DNA from 4 places in the Streptomyces sp. NPDC048504 genome. Region 4 is predicted to be linked to each of the others. Evidence: riboswitches for the same ligand, from Rfam matches in the RefSeq annotation. Region 4 holds a riboswitch; each other region holds the start of a gene.
What was found. A riboswitch is a leader RNA that binds a small molecule or an ion and turns the genes downstream of it on or off. The one in region 4 is predicted to bind cobalamin.

Region 1 (2,924 bases), on a different contig from region 4:
CGACGTCAGCACCGTGAACGACGTGAGCGCGGAGAAGAGTTGCATGGCGGCCACGCCGGACAGCACCACCCGGTCCATGCTCGCGCCGAGGCTGTGACTGAGCAGCATGACCAGCCCGAAGGAGAGCAGCGCACCGACGAAGGCGCCCGCCGACAGCGACACGGCCCCGCCGCCCACCCCGAGCACGACCACCGCGACCGCCCCCGTGGACGCTCCGGACGAGACGCCGAGCACGAACGGGTCCGCCAGCGGATAGCGCAGCAGGGACTGCATGACGGCGCCGCACAGCGCGAGCCCGGCACCGCAGACGGCGGCGAGCAGCGTGCGGGGCATACGCAGGTTCCAGACGATGCCGTCCCGCAACGGAGCAAGGGCGCTTTCGCCACCGCCGAGGTGGGACGCGACCGACGCCCACACGTCGGCCGTGGAGATGTCGGCGGGCCCGATCGTCACCGCGAAGGCCACGGAGACCAGCAGCGCGACCAGCCCGCCGCCCGTCAACAACAGGGTGCGGACGGTCACTTGGCGAGTCCGAAGTCGCGCAGGCCGGCGGCGACCTGTTCGGTCCCTTCGACGGTGCGGATGGAGGGGTTCATCGCCTGTCCGCTGAGCAGGATGTACCGCTTCTTCTTGACGGCGGTGAGATTGCGGGTGGCGGCGTTGGTCTCCAGGAAGTGGATCTTCGCCTTGGCGGTCTCGGCGGTCTGCGACTTGCGGGTCAGATCGCCCAGGACGATGACGTCGGGGTCGCGGTCGGCGACGGTCTCCCAGTTGATCTGGGGCCACTCGTCGTGGGTGTCGGAGAAGGCGTTCTTTCCACCGACGGCGCGGGTGATGGCACCCGGGGCGCCGCAGCAGCCGGCCAGGTAAGGCGACTGGGAGTTCGCGAACCAGTACATGAGAGAGGTGTCCGAGGCGTCGAGGCCGGTGGTGGCCTTGGTCACCCGTGCCCTCAGCTGAGCCACGAGCTGGTCGCCGCGCGCCTTCACGCCCATCGCACGGGACAGGTCGCGTATCTCGCCGTAGACGCTGTCGAGGGTGAGCGGTGTGCTGCGCGAACCGTCGCCGCCGCTGTCGTTGTCCTTGCCCGCGCAGTCGGACGGCGAGACGTACGTCGGCACGCCCAGCTTCTCGAACTGTTCGCGGGTCGCGACCCCGCCCTTGCCGAGCGTCGAGACGAAGGACGCGGTGACGAAGTCGGGTTCGGCGTCGAGGACCTTCTCGAAGGAGGGCGCGTTGTCGGCGAGGCGCGGCACGGCCGCGTTCGCCTTCTCCAGGCCCTTCAGCACCGGGTCGGTCCAGGTGGCGGTGCCGGCGATGCGGCCGGCGAGGCCGAGGGAGAGCAGGATCTCGGTGGTGCCCTGGTTCAGGGAGACGACCCGCTCGGGGGCCGACTTCAACGTGATCTTGTGCCCGCAGTCGGTGAGGGTGAGCGGGAAGCCCGCGGCCGACTTCTCCGTCTCGCCGTCGGCACTGTCGCCGTCGGATCCACCGCACGCGGTGAGCAGCAGGGCGGGTGCGACGAGGAGGGCCGCAGTACGGCGGCGGAGCGGGACGGGGGCGGTACGGATCACGGGCATGCCTTGCCTGTCGGGGCTCGAACGCGGAGCCTGGCCTACGAACTCCCCCTCGCCGAGGGCGAGAAGGCGCCAGCAGGTCTTCGGACTCGGGTTCGTCCGGACGGGGCGCCTTCCCGGCGCGTCGCACACCGGCTCCTTCGGCCGGCCCGCGTCGCCCCAGTGGCGTCTATTGCCCCGCCCGTCCCCCTAACCGCTGCGCGTCAGTTCCGGATTCCCACCGGATTCCCTGGCCTCGGTTGTGGCACGACTGGCCCGCACAACGTATCAAGATCGCCCGTCGGCTCCCGCCACGGGGTGCGGTGCCGCGCCGAGCCGCGCGAAGCCCGGCGGCCCCATGGCCCAGCGCCTGCACCGCGGACTTTCCTCCGGTTCCGTCCAACCCCTGTGCGGCACGCTCCGCGCGGCGGATCGTGGAGGCCCCGACTCGCTCGCACGGAGGTCCAACGGCCATGCCCCAACTGATCGTTGTCGGTGTCGACGGTTCCGCGGACAGCCGCATCGCGGCCGACTGGGCAGCAGAGGAAGCCGAGTTGCGCGGACTCCCCCTGCGGGTCGTACACGTCTCGACACTCCCGGACGGCCAACTCCTCACCACCTGGCCCTACTTCCGCGAGCCCTCTCCCGACGCCCTCGTCACCTCCCTCACGAAGGACCACCCCGAACTCCGGGCCGACGTGGTCGCGTTCACCGGAGAGGCCGTGCCGGCGCTGCTCCCCCTGACCGCCGAGGCCGACTCCACGGTCCTCGGGCTGCGCGGTACGGGCGGTTTCGCGGGCCTTGCCCTCGGTTCCGTGGCCCACGGGGTCGCCGAGCGCTCCGATGGGCCGGTGGTACTGGTGCCGAGCGGGTTCGCCCGCAGTCGCCGAGGGCGGTCACCGTACGGCGTGACCCTGGGCGTCGATGGCGGCCAACTGCCCGGCGCCGTCGTCGACTTCGCCTTCGACGCCGCCTGCCGTCGCGGCACCGGCCTGCACGTCGTACACGCCTGGCGGCTTCCCTCGCCCGCCGAACACTGGATGCCGTACGCGCCGCCCGAGAAGGACCGCGGGCGCTGGGAGGACCAGGAGACGCAACGCTTCTCGGACGCCTTGCGGCCATGGCGGGAGAAGTATCCGCACGTGGATGTCTACGAGGATCTCCGCCTCCAGAGCCCGGCGGCCGCCCTGGTCCAGGCGTCGGCCACCGCCTCGGCGGAACTGCTGGTGATCGGCCGCGCGGGCCGGACCCTCGGGCCCACCCTGCACGCCGTACTGGAACACACGGCGTGCCCGGTGGCCGTAGTCCCGCACCAAGCATGAACAGCTCTGCCCGTTACACTCGCGGACCTGAACTCACCTCGCGACA
Region 2 (2,924 bases), on a different contig from region 4:
CCATCAACTTCCAGCTCCTGGGCGGCATCTGGATCCTCCAGACCTTCCCGGCCCTGGTAGGCGGCCTCTTCACCCGCTGGTTCCACCGCTGGGCCCTCCTCGCCGGCTGGGCGGCCGGCATGATCTACGGCACCCTCGCCGCGTACGGCGTCGCCTCCCCGACCCAGGACCACTTCGGCGGCTCGTCCAAGGAGATCCCCGGCATCGGCGAGATCGGCTACATCGGCCTGACGGCGTTCGTGCTGAACGTCGTCGTGACGGTGGTCCTCACCTTCGCCCTGAAGGCGTTCAAGGCCCCGGAGGGCATCGACGAGACCAGCCCCGGCGACTACACGGCGGACGCGGGCGACCCGGGGGTACAGGTGGAGCTGCCTCCGGCAACAGCAGGGGCGACTCATTAGCACTGGGTGAGTGGCCCAACCCAAGGGGCGCGGGGAACTGCGCGACCAGCCACGACGAACCCGCAGCGGGCCACCGAGAGCACCCCCTCGGCGGCCCGCTGTTCGTACACACTGGCCCACATGGACATCCTCATCCGCCGAGCGAACCCCACCGAATACGAGACCCTCGGCGAGATCACAGCACAGGCCTACCTCCAGGACGGCCTCCTGGACTTCGGCGAGAGCGACAGCTACCTCGACGAGTTGAGAGCCGTAGCAAAGCGAGCCGCCGCAGCCGACGTACTCGTCGCTCTGAACGACGACCACATCCTCGGCGGAGTGACCTTCGTCCCGTCCGGCGGCCCGATGGCCGACATCGCGAAACCCGGAGAGGCCGAGATAAGGATGCTCGCCGTGTCCCGCGAGGCCCGCGGCCGAGGCGCCGGCGAGGCCCTGGTACGTGCCTGCATCACCCGCGCCCGAACCACAGAAGCCTGCACAACCATCGTCCTGTCGACCCAGAGCTCCATGCACGCAGCCCACCGCATCTACGAACGCCTGGGTTTCGTCCGCACACCCGACCGGGACTGGAATCCCGTGCCACACCTGGACGATCTCACTCTGCTCACCTACAAGCTGACACTCTGAAACCGCCGCGACACAACATCTGGTGGTGCCACGACAACCCGGCACAAGATGTATGCTCATGCTCGCTGTCGCCGCAGGGGAATCCGGTGCGAATCCGGAACTGTCCCGCAACGGTGTACTTACGTGCATATGCACGCATGGTCAGTCCGAGGACCTGCCGACGGCGCGCGTCCGGCCACCCGGCCAGGGCGCATGACGTCCGGGCCTCGTGGAGTGGGCCGGTGGACGCGACGCCCCGTGCGCTCGTGTACTGCCGCCTGCCCTCGGCGAGGCCCCGTGCCGAGCGAGGGAGAGCCCCACCGTGACCATCGCGCCAGCAGAGCCGGCATCAGCGACCCAGGCGAACGAGGCGATCGCGGCGACCACGACCGGACCCGGAACCGCCGTTCCCGGAACGGCCGTTCAGGACGCCGACGGCCCCGGTACCGCGATCCTGCGGACCCTGACCGAGCTGACCGCCGACCTCCCCGACGCCGACCCCGGCCGGGTCGCCGCCGCCACGTTGCGCGGCCGGTCCGCGCACGCGGACGTGGCGGAACTGCGCGAGCTGGCGACGGAGGCGGCCGCCGGCCTCATCTCCGAGGACCCGGTCTACTCCCGGCTGGCCGCCCGGCTGCTGACGATCAGCATCGCCGCCGAGGCCGCCTCCCAGGGCGTCACGACGTTCACCGAGTCCGTCGCCGTAGGCCACCGCGAGGGCCTCATCGCGGACCGCACCGCCGAGTTCGTGACGCTTCACGCGGCCCGCCTCGACGCGCTGATCGACACGGAGGGCGACGACCGCTTCGGCTACTTCGGCCTGCGCACCCTGTACAGCCGTTACCTCCTGCGGCACCCGATCACCCGCAAGGTCATCGAGACCCCCCAGCACTTCATGCTCCGGGTCGGGGCCGGCCTCGCCGAGGACGACAGCGCCCGCGCCCTGGACGAAGTCGCCGCGCTCTACCGCCTGATGAGCCGCCTGGACTACCTCCCGTCCTCCCCCACGCTCTTCAACTCCGGCACCCGGCACCCCCAGATGTCGTCCTGCTACCTCCTCGACTCCCCGCTGGACGAGCTGGACTCCATCTACGACCGCTACCACCAGGTCGCCCGCCTCTCGAAGCACGCCGGCGGCATCGGACTGTCGTACTCCCGCATCCGCAGCCGGGGTTCGCTGATCCGGGGGACGAACGGGCACTCCAACGGCATCGTCCCGTTCCTGAAGACGCTGGACGCCTCGGTCGCCGCGGTGAACCAGGGCGGCCGGCGCAAGGGCGCGGCCGCGGTGTACCTGGAGACCTGGCACTCCGACATCGAGGAGTTCCTGGAGCTGCGGGACAACACCGGTGAGGACGCCCGGCGTACGCACAACCTGAACCTGGCGCACTGGATCCCGGACGAGTTCATGCGCCGGGTGAACGCGGACGGCGACTGGTCGCTCTTCTCCCCCGCCGACGTGCCCGAGCTGGTCGACCTGTGGGGGGACGAGTTCGACGCGGCCTACCGCAAGGCCGAGGCGCAGGGGCTCGCCAAGAAGACCATCCCGGCCCGTGACCTCTACGGCCGCATGATGCGCACCCTCGCGCAGACCGGCAACGGCTGGATGACCTTCAAGGACGCGGCCAACCGCACCGCCAACCAGACGGCCGAGCCGGGCCACACCGTCCACTCCTCGAACCTCTGCACGGAGATCCTTGAGGTCACGGACGACGGCGAGACGGCGGTCTGCAACCTGGGCTCGGTGAACCTCGGCGCATTCGTGGACCAAGCGAACGGTGACATCGACTGGGAGCGGCTGGACGAGACGGTCCGCACCGCCGTCACCTTCCTGGACCGCGTGGTCGACATCAACTTCTACCCGACCGAGCAGGCGGGCCGTTCCAACGCCCGCTGGCGCCCGGTCGGCCTGGGCGC
Region 3 (2,924 bases), on a different contig from region 4:
TCGTCGATCGACTTCGGGGTCGGGCCCGTCGCGTTGAGCAGGGTGACGAGGTTCTGGCCGCCGAAGTCGTGGACGTCGGCGCCCTTCGCGGTGGTCGCCACGAAGACGAGTTGGGCGTAGGCGGCCGGACCGCCTTGCGTGGCCCAGGAGTTGGCGTGGGTCTCCAGCCAGCGCAGGGGCTTGGCGGCCTGGTCGTGCAGGCCGAGGGAGGACAGGGCGACGATCGCGTCGGCCGTGTTGCCGTAGTCGGGCTGGGGCTTGGCGCCGGGGAGCGCGGTGGTGAGGTGGCCGGTCCTCGCCATGGCGTGGGCGAGCCACGCGGCGCCGTTGTCCGCCACCCTGAAGGGATCGTCGCCGGACTTCTCGCACGTCGCGGGTGCGTCGGCGTCGTCCTGTCGGCTGCCGGTCAGCGACTCGCCGTAGAGGCCCAGCACGGCCGCCGCGGTCGCGTCCGCGTTGGCCGCGAGCCTGCCCTTCTTGTCCGGCTGGTAGGCGAAGGCGCCCGCGTCCGCGCCGCCGTCGCAGGGCAGCGCGAGCTTCCGCAGGGCGTCGTACGGGGACTTGCCGTCCTTCTGGAGGTTCGGCACGGTCACGCCCGCGTCCGCGAGGGCGCCGATGACGACGGAGGTGGAGTTCGCGTCGCTGGCCCCGCCGGGGGAGTAGCCCCAGCCGCCGTCGGGGTTCTGGATCGACTTCAGCCACGTGACGGCCTTGGTGACGGCGGAGTCCCCGCGGCCGTCGTTCGCGAGGGCCTGTACGGCGGCGGCCGTGCTGTTCGTGTCGACCATGACCTTGGCGTCGCAGGCCTTGGCGGGGTCGGCCCGGAACGCGGCGAAGGCGCCGTCGGCGCACTGCTGGCCGACCAGCCACGTCACCGCCTGGTCGGCGGGCTCCACGCCCACCGCGTCCTGCGCCAGCAGCGCGAGGGACTGGCGCCAGACGCCGTCGTAGGCCGGGTCGGAGGTGCCGTAGAGCCCGGCGGGTATCGCCGCGGACGGCGAGGGCGACGGACCGGCGGCGACGGCCGGGGCCGCCGCCATCACGGTGACGACGGTGGCCAGGACCGCGGCGCTGCGGCGGACGTTCATGATCGGCGGGTGCCTTCTCTGCGGGGAGCACGGCAGCGCGGGGACCCCCGGGCGGCTCGGCTCCGTATTCCTCGACGGTGCATGTGAACCGGTCACGTGCCGTACGGGGCGGTCCGGCTCACCGGGCCCCTGGGGGACCGGATCACGGTTGCGGGTCAGCGCCGGAATTGCACCGGCTTCCTCCCGTACGGGTGTGATGACGACCCGGCCACTGTACGGGGAACCTGAGCCCCCGCTGTGGGCAGGGGTTGCCCGGTCCGCCGTCCCCGGTAGGTTCTGGCCATGCCAGCCACGGGGAAAGCGCCGGGGAAGCTGATCGGCTCCGGCCGTACCGCCGACGTCTACGAGATCGACGAGGCGTGGGTGCTGCGCCGCAACCGCGAGGACTGGGGGGACGCGGCGGCCGAGGGCGCGGTGATGGAACATGTGCGGGCCCACGGCTATCCCGTGCCCCGGGTGCGCATGGAGGACCCGGGCACCTCGCGCACCTCGCGTACCGATCTCGTGATGGAGCGGCTGACCGGGCCCACCATGGTGGAGGCGTTCGTCGCGGGTGCGATCGACGCGGTGGAGGCCGGGACCGTACTCGCCTCTCTGCTACGGCAGTTGCACGCGATCCCCGGTCGGCGGCCCGGAACTCGGGTGCTGCACCTCGACCTTCACCCGGAGAACGTGCTGCTCACTCCGGACGGCCCGCGCGTCATCGACTGGGCCACGGCGGAGGACGGTGACCCGGCTCTCGACTGGGGGCTCTCCGCGATCATCCTCGCCCAGGTCGCCGTGGACGACGATCAGCCGGTCGCCGGACCGGCGCGCGCGATGCTCGTCTCGCTGCTCGCGGATCCTTCCGGGCTCACGGGGGAAGGGTTGGCGGAAGCGCGGCGGAGGCGGGCGGTGAATCCGACGATGACTCCGCGTGAGGTCGAACTCCTCGGTGTCGCCGAGGAGTTGGTGCGGTCGGTCGCGCTTCTGCCGTAGCGGTGGAGGAGGCCAGGAGGGCCAGTTTGTCGGCCGCGTCGGTGTCCGGGTCCGGGTGGTAGATGACGAGGGTCTGGCGCGGGGCGCCGTCGATGCTCAGGCGTTCGCGGTTCAGGTGGAGGGCGCCGACCTGGGGGTGGTCGAGGTACTTGGCCGCGCCCTCGCAGGACTGTACGTCGTGGCGGGCCCAGAGTCGGCTGAACAGGGGGCTGGCGAGGGAGAGTTCGCCGACCAGCTCGATGAACCGGGGGTCGTCGGTGTCGGTGCCGACCGCCTCGCGGAAGGCGGCGACGATACCTCCGCTGGAGTTCTCCCACTGCGGGTGGAGTGCCTGCTCGGCGGGGTCGAGGAACAGGGAACGCAGGCGGTTGGCGCCCGCCGTGAAGCGCGGTGACAGGGCGGTCGCGAGGGTGTTGGCGGCGAGGACGTCGAAGTAGCGGCCCTCGACCAGGGCCGGGAGCGGGAGCGTCGTGAGCAGCTTGGTGATGCTCGGCGGGACCGTCTCCCTGCGGCGCTGGGGGCGGATGCGCTGTCTGCGGGGGCCGTCGGCGCCGAGGCGCAGCAGGTGGGCCGTCGCGGTGCCGTCGAGCCGCAGCACCCGGGCGATGGCTTCGAGGACCTGCGCGGAGGGGTTGCGGTCGCGGCCCTGCTCCAGCCGCAGGTAGTAGTCGGCGCTGATGCCGGCCAGCATCGCGACCTCCTCGCGGCGCAGGCCCGGCACCCGCCGGACCCCGAAGACCGGGATACCGGCCTGTTCGGGCGTGACGAGTTCGCGGCGGGCGCGCACGTACTCACCCAGCAGGTTCGGTTCGTCGGCCATCTCCTCACTGTAGATCGGGCGGACGGGGGCCTGCCTGG
Region 4 (2,924 bases):
CGCCCGGCCCCGCCTCGCGCGGATAGCCGTGCTCGGTCAGCTCGCCCGCGACCTGCATGCGCGAGCGGGCCGCCTCCAGGCTGATGACGTCCGCGTCGAGGTCGTCGATGGCCTGCACGATGTCGCCGAACTCGGCGTAGCACATGTGCGTGTGGACCTGCGTCTCCGGACGGACGCCGGCGGTGGTCAGCCGGAACGCCTCCGTGGCCCAGGCGAGATACGCCTCCCGGTCCGCCGCGCGCAGCGGCAGGGTCTCGCGCAGCGCGGGTTCGTCGACCTGGATGACCGAAGTCCCGGCCGCCTCAAGGTCGTTGACCTCGTCGCGCAGGGCGAGGGCGACCTGCCGGGCGGTGTCGCCGGGCGGCTGGTCGTCGCGGACGAAGGACCAGGCGAGCATGGTGACCGGCCCGGTGAGCATGCCCTTGACCGGGCGTGAAGTGAGGGACTGGGCGTACGTCGTCCAGCGGACCGTCATCGGTTCGGGGCGGGAGATGTCGCCGGCCAGGATCGGCGGGCGGACGTAACGGGTGCCGTACGACTGGACCCAGCCGTACCGCGTGGCGAGGTAGCCGGTGAGCTGCTCGGCGAAGTACTGGACCATGTCGTTGCGTTCGGGTTCGCCGTGCACGAGGACGTCGAGACCGGTCTTCTCCTGGAAGGAGATGACCTCGCCGATCTCCGCCTTGATGCGCTCCTCGTAACCGGCAGTGTCGATCCGCCGCGCCCTCAAGTCGGCCCGCGCGGTGCGCAGTTCGGAGGTCTGCGGGAAGGAGCCGATCGTGGTCGTCGGCAGCGGCGGCAGCCCGAGATGCGCGCGCTGCGCCGCGGTCCGCTCGTCGTACGGCTGGGAGCGGCGGGCGTCGGCGTCCGTGACCGCGGCGGCCCTGGCCCGTACGGCGGGGTCCCTGGTGAGCGCCGAACCGGCGCGGGAGGCCAAGTCGGCGCGGTTGGCGGCGAGTTCGGCGGCGATCGTGTCGGTGCCCTGGGCCAGGCCCTTGGCAAGCGTGACGATCTCGCCGGTCTTCTGCCGCGCGAACGCGAGCCAGCGCAGGATCTGCGGCTCGATGTCCCGCTCGGCGGCGGCGTCGAGCGGCACATGGAGCAGCGAGCAGGAGGCGGCCACGTCGACCCGGTCGGCAAGACCGAGCAACGTGCCCAGTGTGGCAAGGGACTTGGTGAGGTCGTTGACCCAGACGTTACGGCCGTTGACGACCCCCGCGATCAGCCGCTTGCCGGGCAGTCCGCCCACGGCGGCGAGGGCGTCCAGGTTGGCGGCGGCGGACTCGGTGAAGTCGAGTGCGAGGCCCTCCACGGGCGCCTTCGCGAGGACCGGCAGCGCGTCGCCGAGCCGGTCGAAGTAGGAGGCGACGAGCAGCTTCGGCCGGTCGGTGAGGGCGCCGAGGGCGCGGTACGCGCGGGTGGTGGCGCTCAGTTCTGCCGGGGTGCGGTCCTGGACCAGGGCGGGCTCGTCGAGTTGTACCCACTCCGCGCCGGCCGCGCGCAGGTCGGCGAGGACCTCGGCGTACACGGGCAGCAGCCGGTCCAGGAGGGTCAGCGGATCGAAGTCCGCGGACACCCCGGGCGCGGGCTTGGCGAGCAGGAGGTAGGTGACCGGGCCGACGAGCACCGGGCGGGCGGTGAGGCCCAGGGCGAGGGCCTCCTTCAACTCCGCCACCTGTTTGGCGGAGTCGGTGGTGAAGACGGTGTCCGGGCCCAACTCGGGCACGAGGTAGTGGTAGTTGGTGTCGAACCACTTCGTCATCTCCAGCGGCGCCACGTCCTGGGTGCCGCGTGCCATCGCGAAGTAGCCGTCCAGCGCGTCGAGTTCGACGGCGGCGCGGTGGCGTTCGGGGATCGCGCCGACCATGACGCTGGTGTCCAGGACGTGGTCGTAGTACGAGAAGTCGCCGGTCGGTACCTCGTGGATGCCGGCGTCCGCCAGTTGCCGCCAGTTCGTGCGGCGCAGTTCGGCGGCGGTGGTCCGGAGGGCTTCGGCGTCGACGCGGCCCTTCCAGTAGCCCTCGATGGCCTTCTTGAGTTCTCGGCCCCTGCCCTGGCGGGGGTAGCCGTAGACGGTTGCCCGTGCTGCCGCGGCTGCGGACTTCGGTGTCACGGAAATCTCCTTCGCGAGATATCTCCCTGGATCCCGGTGTCGGGACGTGAGCGCGAAGGTTCGTAGACCGGGGGATGGTGACCGCCCGTGTGTACGCCGACCCGCCCACGAGGTCACCGGGATTCCGCGCGCGAATGCTTCGCGTGCGGGCAGGTGGCAGGTCTTCGGACTTGCGGGCACGGCCCCCGTTTGAACTGGAGGTCACCTACTGGCCGTCGCTTCCCAGGTCCTGTGTGGGCCCAGTGCGTATGACGGCGGTCGTTCCTGCTTACCGCTGCGGGGCAGTCCCGGAATTTCACCGGGTTCCCTCTTGCGACGCGTCCGTCTGGGTGACGGGGCGAACCAGCTGCGTCGATCAGCGTAGCGGGTACGTCGAGTTTTGGCTTTCGGCCGGTGGGGGCTGGTCGCGCAGTTCCCCGCGCCCCTAGGTAGGTCGGGGTCCCCGGGATTCGAAGGCTCGCAGGATTTCCTCTGCCGCCAAGGTTGCTGTCAACTCGCCCTCGCGTACCTGGCGTTCGAGGGCCGGAGCCAGCGCACGTACCGCCGGATCGGAGTGCAGCCTCCCCAGAAGTTCATCGCGGACCATCGTCCACGTCCAATCCACCTGCTGCTCGCTGCGCTTCGCAGCCAGGCGGCCGGTGGACTCCAGCAGGGAGCGGTGTTGTTCGAGGCGCTCCCAGACCGTGTCCAGGCCGGTGCCCTCGCGCGCGCTGCAACTCAGTACCGGCGGGGTCCAGGCCGCGTCAGCGGGGTGCATCAGCCGTAGTGCGCCTGCCAGTTCACGTGCCGCGCTCTTCGCATCCCGCTCATG

Region 1: another riboswitch for cobalamin. It lies ahead of ACGFY9_RS35485 (ABC transporter substrate-binding protein); the one in region 4 lies ahead of metE (5-methyltetrahydropteroyltriglutamate--homocysteine S-methyltransferase).
Region 2: another riboswitch for cobalamin. It lies ahead of ACGFY9_RS41600 (ribonucleoside-diphosphate reductase subunit alpha); the one in region 4 lies ahead of metE (5-methyltetrahydropteroyltriglutamate--homocysteine S-methyltransferase).
Region 3: another riboswitch for cobalamin. It lies ahead of ACGFY9_RS23565 (prenyltransferase/squalene oxidase repeat-containing protein); the one in region 4 lies ahead of metE (5-methyltetrahydropteroyltriglutamate--homocysteine S-methyltransferase).

What each region holds. Positions count from the first base shown of each region.
Region 1 is NZ_JBICXA010000017.1:61,079-64,002, reverse strand. It holds gene ACGFY9_RS35490 (FecCD family ABC transporter permease) at 1-522, opposite strand, end outside; gene ACGFY9_RS35485 (ABC transporter substrate-binding protein) at 519-1,580, opposite strand; cobalamin riboswitch at 1,634-1,847, opposite strand; gene ACGFY9_RS35480 (universal stress protein) at 2,030-2,878, shown strand.
Region 2 is NZ_JBICXA010000022.1:20,300-23,223, forward strand. It holds gene mctP (monocarboxylate uptake permease MctP) at 1-401, shown strand, start outside; gene ACGFY9_RS41595 (GNAT family N-acetyltransferase) at 522-1,028, shown strand; cobalamin riboswitch at 1,051-1,205, shown strand; gene ACGFY9_RS41600 (ribonucleoside-diphosphate reductase subunit alpha) at 1,381-2,924, shown strand, end outside.
Region 3 is NZ_JBICXA010000009.1:196,146-199,069, reverse strand. It holds gene ACGFY9_RS23565 (prenyltransferase/squalene oxidase repeat-containing protein) at 1-1,088, opposite strand, end outside; cobalamin riboswitch at 1,178-1,311, opposite strand; partial or broken gene ACGFY9_RS23560 (phosphotransferase) at 1,371-2,051, shown strand; gene ACGFY9_RS23555 (helix-turn-helix domain-containing protein) at 1,942-2,886, opposite strand.
Region 4 is NZ_JBICXA010000011.1:343,104-346,027, reverse strand. It holds gene metE (5-methyltetrahydropteroyltriglutamate--homocysteine S-methyltransferase) at 1-2,113, opposite strand, end outside; cobalamin riboswitch at 2,251-2,475, opposite strand; gene meaB (methylmalonyl Co-A mutase-associated GTPase MeaB) at 2,538-2,924, opposite strand, start outside.